Regions from separate parts of the Streptomyces sp. NPDC047971 genome, predicted to be linked through region 3. Evidence: riboswitches for the same ligand, from Rfam matches in the RefSeq annotation. Region 3 holds a riboswitch; each other region holds the start of a gene.

The links. A riboswitch is a leader RNA that binds a small molecule or an ion and turns the genes downstream of it on or off. The one in region 3 is predicted to bind cyclic di-AMP.
Region 1: linked by a shared signal. The riboswitch ahead of AB0D99_RS13515 (M23 family metallopeptidase) and the one ahead of AB0D99_RS02690 (LysM peptidoglycan-binding domain-containing protein) in region 3 are both predicted to bind cyclic di-AMP.
Region 2: linked by a shared signal. The riboswitch ahead of AB0D99_RS14755 (M23 family metallopeptidase) and the one ahead of AB0D99_RS02690 (LysM peptidoglycan-binding domain-containing protein) in region 3 are both predicted to bind cyclic di-AMP.
Region 4: linked by a shared signal. The riboswitch ahead of AB0D99_RS05275 (C40 family peptidase) and the one ahead of AB0D99_RS02690 (LysM peptidoglycan-binding domain-containing protein) in region 3 are both predicted to bind cyclic di-AMP.

What each region holds. Positions count from the first base shown of each region.
Region 1 covers NZ_JBEZNW010000011.1:72,119-76,105, forward strand. The annotation lists gene AB0D99_RS13505 (pitrilysin family protein) at 1-552, shown strand, start outside; gene AB0D99_RS13510 (pitrilysin family protein) at 549-1,946, shown strand; cyclic di-AMP (ydaO/yuaA leader) riboswitch at 2,150-2,316, shown strand; gene AB0D99_RS13515 (M23 family metallopeptidase) at 2,329-3,111, shown strand; gene AB0D99_RS13520 (GntR family transcriptional regulator) at 3,275-3,958, shown strand.
Region 2 covers NZ_JBEZNW010000012.1:152,507-156,493, forward strand. The annotation lists gene AB0D99_RS14745 (MFS transporter) at 1-309, shown strand, start outside; gene AB0D99_RS14750 (PP2C family protein-serine/threonine phosphatase) at 508-1,641, shown strand; cyclic di-AMP (ydaO/yuaA leader) riboswitch at 1,854-2,001, shown strand; gene AB0D99_RS14755 (M23 family metallopeptidase) at 2,013-3,098, shown strand; gene AB0D99_RS14760 (PrsW family intramembrane metalloprotease) at 3,331-3,987, opposite strand, start outside.
Region 3 covers NZ_JBEZNW010000002.1:19,420-23,406, reverse strand. The annotation lists gene AB0D99_RS02700 (hypothetical protein) at 1-375, shown strand, start outside; gene AB0D99_RS02695 (hypothetical protein) at 432-1,601, opposite strand; gene AB0D99_RS02690 (LysM peptidoglycan-binding domain-containing protein) at 1,776-2,663, opposite strand; cyclic di-AMP (ydaO/yuaA leader) riboswitch at 2,668-2,827, opposite strand; gene AB0D99_RS02685 (phosphocholine-specific phospholipase C) at 3,130-3,987, opposite strand, start outside.
Region 4 covers NZ_JBEZNW010000003.1:258,650-262,636, forward strand. The annotation lists gene AB0D99_RS05265 (ATP-dependent Clp protease proteolytic subunit) at 1-118, shown strand, start outside; gene AB0D99_RS05270 (hypothetical protein) at 124-429, shown strand; cyclic di-AMP (ydaO/yuaA leader) riboswitch at 744-941, shown strand; gene AB0D99_RS05275 (C40 family peptidase) at 945-1,421, shown strand; gene AB0D99_RS05280 (LysE family translocator) at 1,557-2,186, opposite strand; gene AB0D99_RS05285 (LysR family transcriptional regulator) at 2,259-3,170, shown strand; gene AB0D99_RS05290 (ATP-binding protein) at 3,235-3,684, opposite strand; gene AB0D99_RS05295 (8-amino-7-oxononanoate synthase) at 3,854-3,987, opposite strand, start outside.

The sequences.
Region 1 (3,987 bases), on a different contig from region 3:
GCCTACCGGCTCCCGCACGACGGCACGCGCGAGTGCGACGCCGCCGACCTGGCCCTGACCGTCCTCGGCGGCGGCGAGTCCTCGCGGCTCCACAACCGCCTGGTCCGCCGCGACCGCACGGCGGTGGCGGCCGGGTTCGGCCTGCTGCGGCTGGCCGGCGCACCGTCCCTGGGCTGGCTGGACGTCAAGACGTCCGGCGGCGTCGAGGTGCCCCGGATCGAGGCCGCCGTCGACGAGGAGCTGGCCAGGTTCGCCGCCGAGGGCCCGACGCCCGAGGAGATGGAGCGCGCCCAGGCCCAGTTGGAGCGCGAGTGGCTCGACCGGCTCGGCACGGTCGCGGGCCGGGCCGACGAACTGTGCCGCTTCGCGGTCCTGTTCGGCGACCCGCAGCTCGCCCTCACGGCCGTGCACCGGGTTCTGGACGTCACCGCGGAGGAGGTGCGGGCGGTGGCCGCGGCCCGGCTGCGCCCCGACAACCGCGCGGTGCTCGTCTACGAGCCCACCGGTACCGAACAGAGCGACGGCGACGAGGAAGAGGGAGCGGACCAGTGACCGACGCTGCCGCGTCTTTGACGAGCATGACGTTCCACCCGCAGCCGGAGGCGGGCACGGCGAAGCCCTGGGCCTTCCCCGCCCCGGACCGCGGAGCGCTGGACAACGGCCTGACGGTGCTGCGCTGCCACCGCCCCGGCCAGCAGGTGGTGGCCGTCGAGATCTTCCTCGACGCCCCCCTCGACGCCGAGCCCGAGGGCTTGGACGGCGTGGCCACGATCATGGCCCGTGCCCTGTCCGAGGGCACGGACAAGCACTCGGCCGAGGAGTTCGCCGCCGAGCTGGAGCGCTGCGGCGCCACGCTCGACGCGCACGCCGACCACCCGGGCGTACGGGTCTCCCTGGAGGTCCCCGTCTCCCGGCTGCCCAAGGCGCTCGGTCTGCTCTCCGAGGCCCTGATCGCGCCCGCCTTCCTCGACAGCGAGGTCGAGCGCCTGGTGCGCAACCGGCTCGACGAGATCCCGCACGAGACCGCCAACCCGGCGCGCCGGGCGGCCAAGCAGCTCTCCAAGGAGCTGTTCCCGGCCACCTCGCGCATGTCGCGGCCGCGCCAGGGGACCGAGGAGACCGTGGAGGCGATCGACGCCACGGCCGTCCGCGCCTTCTTCGAAGCGCACATCCGGCCCTCCGCGGCCACGGCCGTCGTCGTCGGGGACCTGACCGACGTGGACCTGGACAAGGTCCTCGCCGAGTCGCTGGGCGCGTGGACGGGGGACGCGGCGGAGTCGCGGCCGGTCCCGCCGATCACGGCCGACGACACCGGCCGCGTGGTCATCGTGGACCGGCCGGGCGCCGTGCAGACCCAGCTGCTCATCGGCCGTGTCGGTGCCGACCGGCACGACCGCGTCTGGCCGGCCCAGGTCCTCGGCACGTACTGCCTCGGTGGCACCCTCACCTCCCGCCTGGACCGCGTCCTGCGTGAGGAGAAGGGCTACACCTACGGCGTCCGCGCCTTCGGCCAGGTGCTGCGCTCCGACGGCCAGGGCCACGGCGCCTCGATGCTGGCCATCAGCGGTTCCGTCGACACCCCCAACACCGGCCCGGCACTTGACGACCTGTGGAAGGTGCTGCGCACCCTCGCCGCCGAGGGTCTGACGGACGCCGAGCGGGACGTGGCCGTGCAGAACCTGGTGGGTGTGGCGCCGCTCAAGTACGAGACGGCCGCCTCCGTCGCCGCGACGCTCGCCGACCAGGTGGAGCAGCACCTTCCGGACGATTTCCAGGCGCAGTTGTACGCGCGCCTCGCCGAGACCGGCACGGTGGAGGCGACCGCGGCGGTCGTGAACGCCTTCCCGGTCGACCGTCTGGTCACCGTGCTCGTCGGTGACGCGGCGCAGATCGAGGAGCCGGTACGCGCGCTCGGAATCGGTGAAGTGACCGTGGTCACCGGCTGATCGAGGCGCCCACGCACCACTCCGAGGACCCCGTCATCCTGGTATGGCGGGGTCCTCCCCTTTGTCCGCATTGCGGGAGAGGGGGGTCGTATGCCCTGTGGCATGTCTTACAAACGAGCGTGTCTGTTTGGTGATTGAAAGACGATCCGCTTAGCGTCGGTCCGGCTGTTCGCCAGTTGAACCCGCCGCGAGCCCGTGGCATCGGACAGTCATCGCCGAGTCCCCGTCAGGCGCGAGCCTGGGGAGCCGGGGACCCACACGAAGTCCCTGGGGTGAATCGGACGCCTTCGCACCCGTGCGGAGGGGCCCGTAGGAGACCTTCCTGCTCCGAACCCGTCAGCTAACCCGGTAGGCGAGAAGGAAGGAAAGGATCAGCCACTACATGGCGTTCACCCGTGCCACCGGGAAGCATCGTGGTCCGAGCCGTCTGGCGCGCCGTGGCGCGGGCATCGCCGGCATCGCGACCATCGCCACCACCGGCGTCATCGGAACCCTCGCTTCCCCGGCACTCGCCGCCGACCCGGACGCCCCCTCGCCGGAGGACACCGGACTGACCCAGATCGTCGCGGCGGACTCCCTCGCCGTCACGATCGACGCCCAGGCCGCCGCCCAGGAGCGCGAGGCCGCCGAGGCCGTCGAACGGGCCAAGGCCGAGGCGAAGCGCAAGGCGGAGGCGAAGCGCAAGGCCGAGGCCCGCGCCAAGGAGATCCGCGAGGCCAAGGAGCGCGCCGCCCGCGAGGCGGAGCGCAAGCGCCTGAACTCCTTCCAGCTCCCCGTGGCCGGTTCGTACGTGACCACCAGCTACCAGGCCGGTGGCGCGCTCTGGTCCTCCGGCAGCCACTCCGGCGTCGACTTCCGCGCCGCCTCCGGCAGCCGGGTCGTCTCCGTCGGCTCCGGCACCGTCGTCGAGGCCGGCTGGGGCGGCGCGTACGGCAACAACATCGTCATCCGGATGAACGACGGCACGTACACCCAGTACGGTCACCTGTCGGCCATCAGTGTCTCGGTCGGTCAGGCCGTCACGCCGGGCCAGCAGATAGGTCTCTCGGGTTCCACCGGCAACTCGACCGGCCCGCACCTCCACTTCGAGGCGCGCACCACCGCCGAGTACGGCTCCGACATCAACCCGGTCGCGTACCTGCGCGCCCGCGGCGTGAACGTCTGACGCAGTCCGCGAAACAGCGTCAGAAAAGCCCCGGCTCGTCCTGAGCCGGGGCTTTTCGCTGGCCAAAAGATATCCATGTTCCCGGATCTCCTTCGGAAATTCCGCCCGGCTGCAATAGAGTCGCCGACGAACCGTTTCGCGCGGATGAAGGCGGAGGTCGAAGATGCGCGTTCCCGCGCACTCGGTATGCACGGCGATTCGGGACGACATCGTCTCCGGGGTCCTCGCATGCGGCAGCCGGCTGACCGAGGAGCAGCTGGCCCGCCGGTACGGGGTCTCGCGCGTCCCGGTCCGCGAGGCCCTGCGCACGCTGGAGTCCGAGGGCTTCGTGATCAGCCGCCGCCATGCCGGCGCCCATGTCGCCGAGCCCACCGAGCAGGAGGCGGCGGACCTGCTGGACGTACGGTCCCTCCTGGAGCCGCTCGGCGCCGCCCGCGCCGCCCAGCGCCGCACCGACGCCCATCTCAAGGTGCTGCGGGGCCTGGTCAGGCTGGGACAGGAGCGGGCCAGGCGTGGTCAGGGCGAGGATCTGCACTCGCTCGGCGGCTGGTTCCACGAGACGCTGGCGCAGGCGTCGGGCAGCCCGGCGCTCACGGCGCTGCTGACCCAGCTGCGGCACAAGATCGCCTGGATGTACGCCGTCGAACCCGCCGCCCAGCCCGTGGAGGCATGGGCCGAGCACGGTGCGATCGTCGACGCCGTGGCCCGCGGAGACGCCGAGCGGGCCCGCGCGCTGACCGCGCTGCATGCCGAGCGTTCGCTGGCGCAGCACCGGCTGAAGCGTCCGGAACGGGGTCGTGTGAGGTCTTCGCAACACGTCGTAAACACCGCGAGCGCCCGGAATTAACACGCGGGCCGTATACAAAGAATAGGAAT
Region 2 (3,987 bases), on a different contig from region 3:
GGACTGCTGCTGTGCGCGGCGGCCCTGGCGGTCGCGAACGCGGTGCTCTACCCGTACGAGATGGACACGGTCGTCGCCCTCTCGGGCGGCCGGTGGGTGGCCACGCACTACGGGCTCTACAACACCGTCTGCGGGGTCGGGATCACCCTGGGGAACCTGGGAACGGGCGCGCTGCTCGATGTGACGGGGTGGTCGGCGACGCCGTGGCTGGTGCTGTGCGGGGTGGGCCTGTCGTGCGCGGGCGCGGTGGGGGCGCTGGGGCGCGGGGGGCGGCTGAGCGCGGACGCGGCCCCGGAGGCACGGGGGTAAGGGGCGGGGGCGCGCGGAGGTGAGGGGCGGGGGCTTGGGAGTGCCCGGCTCGGCGGGTGTCACCCACTCGGCCGAGCGGGGGTCGCCGCACGGCGCGGCTCCCGCCACCCTGGGGAGGGCGCGGTACGGTCCGTCGCCGTGTACGGACCGGGCAGGAGAGCACAGGTGGGGCAGGGGCAGCGAGGTGCCGGCGGCGAGATGGACGTGCGTCCGGGGCCCCGAGCCGAGCGGGCCCGACGGTTCATCCGAGCCCTGCCCCCGCTCGTCATCCTGGGCGGCGTCGTCTTCGACCTCTCCACCCCGCCCGCGTACACGGCCGCCCCGATGTTCTCGGCCGCTCCGCTCATCGCGGCGCCGTTCTTCTCGATGCTGACGACCCTGCTCACCGGTATCGCGGCGATCCTCGCCGGCGTCGGTCTGCACCTCTACAACGACACCGCAGCCGAAATCCCCTCCCTCACCGAGACGTTCACCACCGCCACCGTCGCCGCCCTCGCCCTGCTCATCAACCGCGTCGTGGTGCGCAGCGGCGAGCGGCTGGCCTCGGCCCGGGTGATCGCGGCGGCCGCCCAGAAGGCGGTCCTGCCGACGCCGGCCGAGCGGATCGGCGGTCTCCAGGTGGCGGCTCGCTACGAGGCAGCACAGGCGGACGCGTTCATCGGCGGCGACCTGTTCGCCGTCCAGGACACGCCGTACGGGGTGCGGCTCGTCGTCGGAGACGTGCGGGGAAAGGGGCTGGACGCGGTGGAGGCGGTCGCCATCGTGATCGGCGCCTTCCGGGAGGCGGCCGAGCAGGAGGCGACCCTGGAGGGCGTGGCCCAGCGGCTGGAGCGGGCGTTGGCCCGGGAGGGCATGCGCCGCTCCAGCCTCGACGCCTTCGAGGGGTTCACCACGGCCGTCCTGGCCGAGATCCCGCGGGTCGACGGACGGGTGCGGGTGCTGAACCGCGGCCACCCCGAGCCGCTGCTGCTCCACGCGGACGGGGCCCTGGAGCTGCTGGCGCCGAGCGAGCCCGCGCTGCCGCTCGGCATGGGCGAACTGGCCGCGTGGCCCGACCGCGCGGAGGAGAACGCCTACCCGCCGGGCGCGACGCTGCTCTTCTACACCGACGGGCTCTCCGAGGCGCGCGACTCCGCGGGCGTCTTCTACGATCCGGCCGAGCGGCTCTCGGGGCGGATCTTCCCGGGGCCCGAGGAGCTCCTGGACGCCCTGGTCGACGACGTCCGCCGGTACACGGGCGGGGGCTCCACGGACGACATGGCGCTGCTCGCGGTGAGCCGTCCGGCGACGGGGCAGCCGGAGCGGCGGCGGACGATGCCGGTGGTGCCGTGACCATGCGTAGTGGAGAGGTACCGCTGAGATAACAAGTGACACACCGTCAGTTCTTTTCCCTCCGTACAGGGGTTTACTGAAGCGTGGTCAAATCGGTCTGTACCGCCTTAATCTCGTGAACGATCAAGAGGAACGGCTTGGAATCCCACCGTCCTGTCTATTAACGTTCGATAACGCAGCGCGGTCGTCCCAGCCGTCGCAAGAGACGGCACCGTGCGCGTGCGCCGAATCCTGAAAGGGAACCGGGGAACCACCACTTGGGGTGAATCGGGCACCGTCGCACCCGTGCGACACCGCCCGTAGGAGACCTTCCTGCTCCGAACCCGTCAGCTAACCCGGTAGGCGAGAAGGAAGGAAAGGAGTACGCCTCCGTGGCGTCCAACACCCCTGCGCCCGAAGACACCTTCGACGGGTTCCAAGCGTTCGGTGCTCCGGGCGCCGCCGGTTCGGACGACGCCACGGCGTGGGGGGAGTGGAACCCCACCGAGGACTCCCTTCGCCAGCAGGCCCGCTCCGGTGGCCGCCACCGTGTCGTGAAGCAGCGCTCGGCCTTCGCCCGCTCCTCCACCGTCCTCGGCGTCGGTGTCATCGCGGCGGTCGGCGCCGGTGGCATGGCCACCGCCAAGGACAAGCCCCCGGTCTCCATCTCGCTCCCGGACCTGAACCTCCCGGACGCCTCCGAACTGCCGGGCGTCGGCGAGCTCATCTCCGACGAGGACGGCGCGGGTTCCGGGACGAACAACCCGCAGCCGCTCACCGCCACCCTCGCCCTCCCGGCCGACGACGCCGCGAAGATCGATGGCGGCTCCGCCGCCGAGTCCACCGCCGACGCCGGCGAGGCACTGCGCGCCCGCATCCTCCAGCAGGCCGAGCAGCAGCAGGCGTCCGCCGACGCGGCCGAGAAGGCCGAGGCGGAGAAGCAGGCGGCCGAGAAGGCCGCGGCCGAGGCGGCGGCGAAGGCCGACGCGGCCGAGAAGGCCGCCGCGGAGGCGAAGAAGAAGGCCGAGGCCGAGGCCGCGGCGAAGGCCGAGGCGGAGCGCCTGGCCAAGCTCGCCGCCAGCTACTCGCTCCCCACCTCCTCGTACACCCTCACCTCCACGTACGGCCAGTCCGGCTCCATGTGGTCCTCCGGCTACCACACCGGCCTCGACTTCGCCGCGCCCACCGGCACCCCGGTCAAGGCGGTCCACGGCGGCACCATCAAGTCCGCGGGCTGGTCCGGCTCGTACGGCTACCGGATCGTCCTGGAGCTGGAGGACGGCACGGAGGTCTGGTACGCGCACCTGTCCTCGATGACGGTGAGCGTCGGCCAGTCCGTGGGCACCGGCGAGACGATCGGCCGCGTCGGCGCGACCGGCAACGTGACCGGCCCGCACCTGCACCTGGAGGTCCACACCGCGGGCGGCGACGGCATCGACCCGGCGGCCTGGCTTCGGGACAAGGGCCTGTCGGTCTGACCCCACCGGGCGGACGAGGCCACTGAGCCTTTCGACGCGCCCCGGCGCGCTCCTCGCCCGGGGCGCGTCTTCGCGTACGGCCTTCCCGCGCTCCTCGCGCGGGGCGCGTCCCTCGCGCACGGCCCCACGACTCCGGCAGTCCTGGCGGCACCCCCCCGACGTCAGGGCTGCCGGAACACCCCTTCACCCCCGACCCCGTCGGGACCGGCCGCACCCGGCCCGCCGACCGGCCCTAGCTCCGGTAGGGGTTGTAGCCGCCGTAGTCGAGGTACTGCGGCGGGGCCCAGACCTGGCCCGTCGCCCGCGCCGCGTAGGTCAGGGCGGGGGAGGCGACCGACTTGCGCTGCCACAGATGGTGGAGCAGCTCCTGCTCGCGGGCGATGAAGTCCGGGCCGCCCGCGCCGCGCAGAGCGCGGTGCCGCAGGAAGGCGAGGGTCGTCGCGAACGCCTCGTACTCCCCGACCGCGACGGCGGCCGACGCGCCGTACGTACGGCGGGCGAAGTCCCGGGCGAGGGAACGGGCCCGCATCGAGGAGAGCGCCAGCGGCTCGGCGGGGGAGAGCCAGCCGGCCGCCGCGTACGCCGGGAGCTGCCCGGATATCGTCCGCAGCTCCCGCTGCCTGCTCCATATCGCCAGCCACGTCAGCAGCCCGAAGGCGGGCACCATGAAGATGCCGTACACCACGATGAAGCCCCACGGTCCGAGGACCGTCGCCGAGCTGTTCCACAGGGCGTGCACGCCCATCGAGAGGACGAGCCCGGTCACCGGCAGCAGGACGCGGCGCACGCGCTGACGCCGGGTGGCCAGAGCGGCGAAGCCGAAGCCGAGACCGGTGAGCACGGTGAAGAGCGGATGCGCGAACGGCGACATCACGATCCGTACGAAGAA
Region 3 (3,987 bases):
ACCGGCGGGTTCGGTGACTGGATCCTCTACCGGGCCGCCGACGTGCTCCTGCTCGCCGTCGTCTGGTGCGCGCTGCGCCGGCTGCCCGCCCTGCTGACCCGGGCCACCGTCCCGGCGATGGCCGTGGGCGCCGTCTGCGCGACCGTCCTGGCGCTGCTGGCGAGCCAGCTGCTGCGGATCTCGACGGACGGCTCCGGACTGCGCTGGGGGCTCCTGCACCTGTCCGGGGTCCTCGGCGTCGGTGTCCCGGCGGCGCTGACCTGGGGCCTGGTCGCGGGGGTCGCGGCCGCCGTGACGCTCCGGGTCTCCGTGCGCCGCACCCGGACCACGTCCGCCACGACGCCCGCCCCGGACCCGGCCCGGCTCGACGTCTGACCGGTCGGGGCGCGGACCGGTGGGACCGGTCCGCGCCCGTCACACCGCCGGTTCCGCTACGAGCCCTGGGGCAGGTACGCCTGTCGGCCGGCGCAGTGCCAGATCACCGGACGGGCGAGCCCGGACGCGTCCACGGCGACACCGCCGGCCCGGTCGTCGTCGGCCACGGCGCGGGCCGACGCGTCGCGGTCCCCCGCGAGCGACGGCAGCGCGAGGACCGGGCCGTGGCCCGGCCACAGCTGCGCCTGGTAGGGCAGCAGGGGGGCGCCCTCCTCGTGGGACGTCGCTGTGCCGACCGCGACGCCGGTCGTCGGGCTGATCGCGTCGAACTCGCCCTCCTGCTGCCCGGCGAGGACGCCGGGCGAGGAGCCGTGGTCCTGGTACGGCGGCGTCCACGACCAGGGCTCGCTCGTCGGGTCGAACCGGTCGCTGACCGACACCGATCCGACCACGCGCCCCGCGTCGTCGATGCCCTCGGCGGTGTTGTGGACCAGGTACTCCGCGCGCTCGACCGGCAGCGCCCGGGCCGGGCCGCCGTCCGCCGGCCACAGGATCGGGAAGGAGCTCCAGGTGAATCCGTCGGGGCCGTCGTCCGACCGCTCGGCCGCGCCGATCACGTCGCCGCGCGCGTTGACACCGGTGATCCGGGTCACGACCGTGCCGGGCCCCGCGTCCGGCGGCAGCGCGAGGACCCGCGTGACCGTCCCTCCCCGCCACACCTTCGGCGCGCCGTCGCTGTCGACGGCCGCGATCCGCCCGGCGTCGTCGACATCCACGTCGACCGAGCCCCGCGCCACCCCCTGGGCGAACAGCCGCACCGACTCGGCTCCGGGACGGAAGCTGAACAGGGCGGTCGAACCGTCGGAGCGGCGGCTCACCCATCCGGCCATCAGTCCGTGCCGGTTGACGGCCCGCACCACGCCCTCGTCGTAGCCCTCGGGCAGGGGCACCTTGTGGAGCCGCTCGCCCCTCCAGTACACCGGCAGGCCGCCGCTCGCGCCCACGGCCAGGCCCCGCGGGCCGAGATCGTGCACGCCCTCGGAGGAGAAGCCGGCACGGGTGTCCGGCGGGAGCGAAGGCAGGACGGTCGGGCCGGACGCGCACCGCGCGGCCCCGGACGTGCTGTCGGAGGCGGCGCCGGGCGTCTGCGCCGCGGCCGGACCGGCAGCGGTGAGCAGTCCGGCAAGACCGGCCGCGGCCGCGGACACGGCAAGCGTTCTCTTCATGCGTCGTTCCCCCCTGGGACGGGATCCGCGCCCCCCGGCGTGGATCATCAGTCGCCCATGGTGCCCGCCATGAACGCGACATGGGTGCGGAATGCCCCACACCGGTTGACGGGAACGCCGAAGCCCCGGCCCGTGAGGGGCCGGGGCATGGCGTCGACGCGCTGCGAGGGTCGGTCAGTAGGCCCCGTTGACGTTGTCGATGGAGCCGTAGCGGTCCGCGGCGTAGTTGCAGGCCGCGGTGATGTTGGCGACCGGGTCGAAGAGGTCCATCGACGTGCCCGGCACGTGGTACGCGAGGAAGGTCGGCTCGATGACCTGGAGGAGACCCTTGGACGGGGTGCCCTTGACGGCGTTGGAGTCCCAGAGGTTGATGGCCTGCGGGTTGCCCGAGGACTCGCGCATGATGTTGCGGTGGATGCCCTCGTACGTGCCGGGGATGCCGTAGCGCGCCATGACGTCCAGCGACTCGCGGATCCAGCCGTCGAGGTTGTCGGCGTAGGCCTTCGCCGGGGCTGCCTTGGGGGCCGCGGCGGCGGCCTTCCCCGAAGCCGCGGCGGCGGGCTTCGCGGGGGCGGCCTTGGCGGGAGCGGCGCTCCGCTGCTGCGAGCGGTCGGCCCGGTCGGCGTCCGAACGGGCCGAGGACTTCGACTGCTTGGGCTGCTTCGGAGCGGTGGCGGAATTCCCGCTGAGCGTGAGTTCGAGACCGGGGTGGATAAGTGACGGGTTGTCACCCACGGCGCTGCGGTTCGCGCGGTACAGGGCCTTCCATCCACCCTGGACGTCCTGCTCGTGCGCGATCACCGAAAGGGAGTCGCCGGGGACGACCTTATAGGTCTTGGCAGCAGAATTCTGGGCGGCCGGAATTGATTCCGCGATCTTTACCGGGGCGCTGAAGACGGTCTTCTCGACGGGGGTGGCCGCGGGGGCCGCCTGGGGCGCCGCGTGGGCCGTGGCCGTGGCGACCAGGGGCAGGGCCAGTGCGGCGCCGCCCGTGCTCGCGAGGGCGATACCGCGGGTCAGGGGACGTCGCTTGGGGCGCCGGTGCTTACCGTGTGCGGGCATGATGCATTCCTCTCCGGCGCCTGCGGGGTGAGCTGTCGGGTTCGGGCTGGAGATGCCCGGCCGCACACGTGCGACTTCACCCCGAGCCGCTCCGGAGAATCCGGACCGGCGAATAGTGGGTCCCCCGCTCCTGCCTTCGGGTGAATGATCGGTCTTTTCGGACGGTGGCAGGATTAGGCGATCCGTCCGGGTCGAGGTGACCGTAGGCGAGAAATGTCGACAGAAACAAGACGTCTTGTCCGTGGGTAATTCGAGAGAGGGTTCAGCGCCGCGTCCGCCGCGCTGAACTTCCTTGAGGGGTAAGGGGACGGAAGGTGCGAGAAGATCGCTGAAGGCCCTTTGCGTGATTCATCTCACCAGGAGTGTCAAATCGGTCATTACGGCTAATTCAGGTGAGTTGAGAAAAGGGGCACAAGGGTTAATAAAGACCCTTGTGCCCCTTTTGGGTGGAGAGTGTGGCTGTGTGTCAGCCCGTGACGCTCGCCGCGCCGGTCTCGATGTGGCCCGTGTAGCGGCGCGACCAGGTCCCGTCGACGTCGGCGAGGATCGTGAAGTCGTACCAGCCGTTGTGGTACGCCACGGCGTTGAAGTAGTCCTCCCGGGAGGAGTTCGCGGCCACCGTGTACGTCCACGGCCCGTCGGAGCGGTAGGCATTCGAGCGGATCGTGAAGGTCACCGGCCCGGCGGAGGCGTTGGTCATCGTGAAGTAGATCGCCGTCCTGCCGGTGCCCGGTTCGGTCGCGAACCGCGCCGCGACCTCGACGGCCCTGCCCGGCTTCGAGGCGTCGCCGATGAACCGGCGCAGGAAGCGGTTCGGGCCCATCATCGAGATGTCGTACTTGCCGGATCCCGACCCGAGCCCGATGTTGAAGTAGTCCGTCGACGTCGTGCCCGCGTCGACGGTGTACTGCCAGGCCGCCGTGTCCCGGTGCTGGTGCGGATGGATCGTGAAGTGCGCGGCGCGCTTCGCCTGGGCGCCCTGGTTGGTCATCGAGAACCAGGCCAGGATCTTGCCGGCGGCACCGAACTCGAACCGGTCGAGGTTGCCGTTCACCTGGTAGGGCAGGGCGCGCGCCGGGCGGGTGCCGGCCTCCTGGGCGGGCAGGGCGTTGTCCTGCGGGACCGGGTTGGGCAGCGGGGCACAGGTCGACTGTCCGATCACCTCGGCGGTGGACGGGAGCCCCGAGGGAACGCCGAAGACGGGGTGCGCGAAGTCGAAGACCCCGGTGAGGTCACCGGTGACCCTGCGCCGCCACGCGCTGATGTTCGGGCACGCGGCGGGAGTGCCGAGGGCGGCCGTCCAGGTCTCCATGAACCGCAGGAC
Region 4 (3,987 bases), on a different contig from region 3:
GCGGATCGACGCCGACATCGACCGGACCACGATCCTCGACGCGCCGGCCGCCACCGCGTACGGCCTGGTGGATCACGTGGTCCAGAACCGGGGGTCGTCCGGCCGCGGGGCGAGGTGAGCGCGATGGTCCCCGAGCTGCCGCCACTGCCCGCCCTGACCCGCGCCGAGGGCGAGGTCGTCGACGCCTACCTCGCCGTCGTGGACCTCCTGGGGAGGATCAATCCATCCAGGATCTCGCATACTTATGGAGCGCTACGGGCGGCACAGGCCCTGGTGGGGCGGGCCACCGCGCTGCGCGACGCCCTGACCGTGATGCATGGGCGCGGCGAGGCCGAGGTGCACGCGGAGACGTTGGCCCGCGCGCTGCGGGTGTTGGACGGGGAACGCCGTTCGGAGCGGGTCACCGTGCCCGGGACACGCGCGAGTTGACATTTCCGCGTGTCGTGTCGAGGTCCACTCGGCCCAGCACGGCCACGGAAAGCCTCCCTCGTTCGGCGTAGTCGATGAATCGACATATGTGCGGGGTGAGTTGCGCAACAGGTGTACGCATCTGGCTGAATCGGGCGTTTCTCCCCTGGTGCGGGGCTCGTCAGCCCCATCTCAGAAGATCACGAAACATGTCTGTCCACCCGAATGGATCAGTCGTGAGGAGCCTCACATAGCGTCGTTTCAACTCGGATTTCGCCCTGAAAGTGAGTCAAGATCCCTCACGACGACAAGCCCCCGCCACCACGGCGGGGCGGTCCGGGCGGACGCCGAGTCCTGCCGCCGTCCCGGATGTCTGGTCGACAGGAGTGGATCGGCAGGAGTGGAGGACCCGAGCAGTACGGGACGACCGCGCATGGGGGTCGTGCCTCGGGGTGAAGCCGCAGCCGCGGCCGGGCAACTTCGCCAGCCCGAACCCGACAGGTCATCCTTCACAGGCGGCTGACGAAGGGTTGCGCATGACTGCGCAGATTCATGTCCCGTCCCTGCTGTCCCGGGCCGGAGCCGTCTCGGCTCTCACCCTCGCCGCCGTCGGCGGCACCATGCTGGCGCCGGGCGCCACCCCCGAGGCCCAGGCCGCGACCGCGCACGCCGGCAAGGCGCTGAGCATCGCGGCGGCCAAGAAGGGATCGCCCTACCGGTACGGAGCGTCGGGACCGAGCCGGTTCGACTGCTCGGGGCTCACGCTCTACTCGTACAAGAAGGCGGGCAAGTCCCTGCCCCGTACCGCGCAGCAGCAGTACAACAAGACCCGGCACATCTCCGCCTCCAGCCGGCAGAAGGGTGACCTGGTCTTCTTCCACTCGGGTGGACGGGTGTACCACGTGGGCATCTACGCCGGTAACAACAAGATCTGGCACTCGCCCAAGAAGGGCTCCTGGGTGAAGCTCGACAGGATCTGGTCGGCCAAGATCTCCTACGGCCGGGTCCGATGAGCGGGTGACCGGCGGATCCGCACCGGCCGGAGCCCCTCCGGCCGGAGCCCCGACGGCCTGCCTCCTCGCCGGCTGAACGACGGCCTCACGGGGGGGGTGCGGTGGCGCCGCCGCACCCTCACCCGCGCACCCGCCTCAGTTCCCCGCGAGGGGAGCCGACAACAGGGTCAGCCCCAGGGCGGCCAGCGCGCCGCCCGTCACCCCCTGCACGGTCCTGGCCGTCCGCGGACGGCGCAGCCAGTGACCGAGGCGGTCCACCAGGACGGCCACCAGGGGGAACCACAGCAGAGCGAGCAGCACCACGACGGACGCCAGCAACAGTGTGCGGGGCACGACCGCGACACCGTCCGGCACGAACTGCGGCAGCAGACTCAGAAAGAGCACGGGCGCCTTCGGGTTCAGCACATTGGCGAGGAACCCCTGGCGCAGCGCGCGGCCGACCCGCGCCTCCCCCGCGGTGGCGGGCGAGGCCTCCCCCGTCGCCCGCAGCGCGCCGCGGAGGGCCTGTACGCCGAGGTGGAGGACGTACACGCCACCGGCGATCTGGAGGGCGCGGTAGAGCGCCGGCACCGCGATCAGCACGGCCGCCAGGCCTGCCACCGCGAGGGCGGTGTGCACCAGGAGCCCGCCGGCCACCCCGACCGCACTGGCCACCCCGGCCCGCCGAGAGGCGAGCGCGCTGCGTACGACGACCGTGAAGTCGGCTCCCGGCATGGCCACCATGCCCGCCGCGACCCCGATGAAGGCGATCAGCTGTCCGTCCATGACCCCAGCGTGCCCGCCGCAAGCCTTTAGTGTGTAGACACGATCTTCTGGGTCTGGCCAAAGGAATCCTTTATGCAGGATCTGGTGCGGCTCGCGGCACTGGTGGCGGTCGCCGAGGACGGCTCGATCACCCGGGCCGCCGCCCGGCTCGGGTACACCCCGCCCGCGCTCTCCCAGCAGCTCGCCAAACTGGAGCGGGAGGCCGGCGCCGCGCTGCTCGTCCGGCACCACCGGGGCGCGCGGCTGACGCCCGCCGGTGAACTGCTCGTCAGCCGAGCGCGCCGTGTCCTGGACGAGATGGAGCGGGCGCGCCACGAGCTGGCGCAGCTCAGCGGACTCTCCGGCGGCCGGCTCCGGGTCGGCACCTTCACCACCGTCGGGATCCATCTGCTCCCACCGGTGCTGAGCGCGTTCCGCCGGGCTCATCCGGACGTGGAGCTGACGGTGGCCGAATACGAGCCGCCGGGCGGGGTGGCGGCGGTGGCCGAGGGCGAGGTCGATCTGGCGATCACCCACGTCTACGAGCCCGCCGAGCCCGCGCCGCCGCCGCCCGGGGTCGCGTTGGAGCCCCTGCTGGTGGAGGAGTTGGTCCTGGTCACGGCGCCGGGCCATGTGCTGGCGGAAGGCTCCGGCCGGCTGCCGATCGCGGAGCTCGCCGGCCAGCCGTTGATCAGCAGCGCGCCGGACCATCCGTCGAGGCGAGGAGTGGAGGGCGCGCTGGCCCGGGCCGGCGTGAGCCCGTCGGTCGTGTGCCGGACGCCGGGGTACGCCCTGGTGTGCGCGCTGGTCAGCGCGGGGCTCGGGGTGGCGGTGGTGCCGGAGATGGTCGCCATGATGGCGGCGTCTCCCCTGGGCGTGCGGGCGTTGGAGCCGACGTCGTTCCGTCGGACGATCTCGGTGGCGCACCGCGGCGAGGAGTCGGGGCCGGCGGCCCGGTCGCTCCGGGCGCTGCTGCGGAGCGGCTTCGCCCGTGCGGCCCCGTGAACGCCGGCCGTCGCGGGGCCGGCGGGCGGCGCTACGTTCCGGACACGATCTTCTGCGACACGCTCTAGGTCAGGACCGCGGGGGTCCGGTTCGCTGAGGGGGTCCAGGGGAGGTTGATCCAGACGGTCTTGCCGCCCTCCCTGGTCGGGGTGACCGAGAGCCGGCCGCCCGCCTCCTTGGCCAGGAAGCGGATGATGACCATCCCCCGGCCGTTGTCCTGCTGCACCGCCGCCGGGAGTCGCTGGGGCCACCGCGGATGGCTGTCGGTGACGCCGATGTGCAGCTGCTCCTCGCGCTCCAGCCGGACGTCGACGGTGAAGGTGGGCGACTGCCCGAAGGTGTGCTGGACGGCGTTGGTGGCCAGCTCGGAGACGATCAGCCGGATCGCGTCGGCGGCGTCGCACGCCTCGGCGAGCCCCCAGCCGGTCAGGATGTCGGCGACGTATCTGCGGGCGGCGGAGACCGAGGCGGGATCGCTCGGCAGAGTGACGGTTGCTTCCTGGTGGTCTGCCATGGCGACGCTGTCCCTTTCCCACCGGGCCCGGCCCGGATTGCGCTAGGCGTCAGAGTGCCACCGATCGCCCCGCCCCGTACGGCGATCCACCAAGATCTGTGCATATGTGTCGCTCGAAGCGGTGAACTCTGCTACGGCAGACCGTATTTGGACCGGCGAACTGCTGCGGTCAGTGGACCGCGGGCGCCGTGCGCACGATCGTCTCCACCGCCCGGTCGATCTGCGCGTCCGTCAGATCCGCGCGGGCCGTCAGGCGCAGCCGTGAGATGCCGTCCGGGACCGACGGGGGCCGGAAGCAGCCCA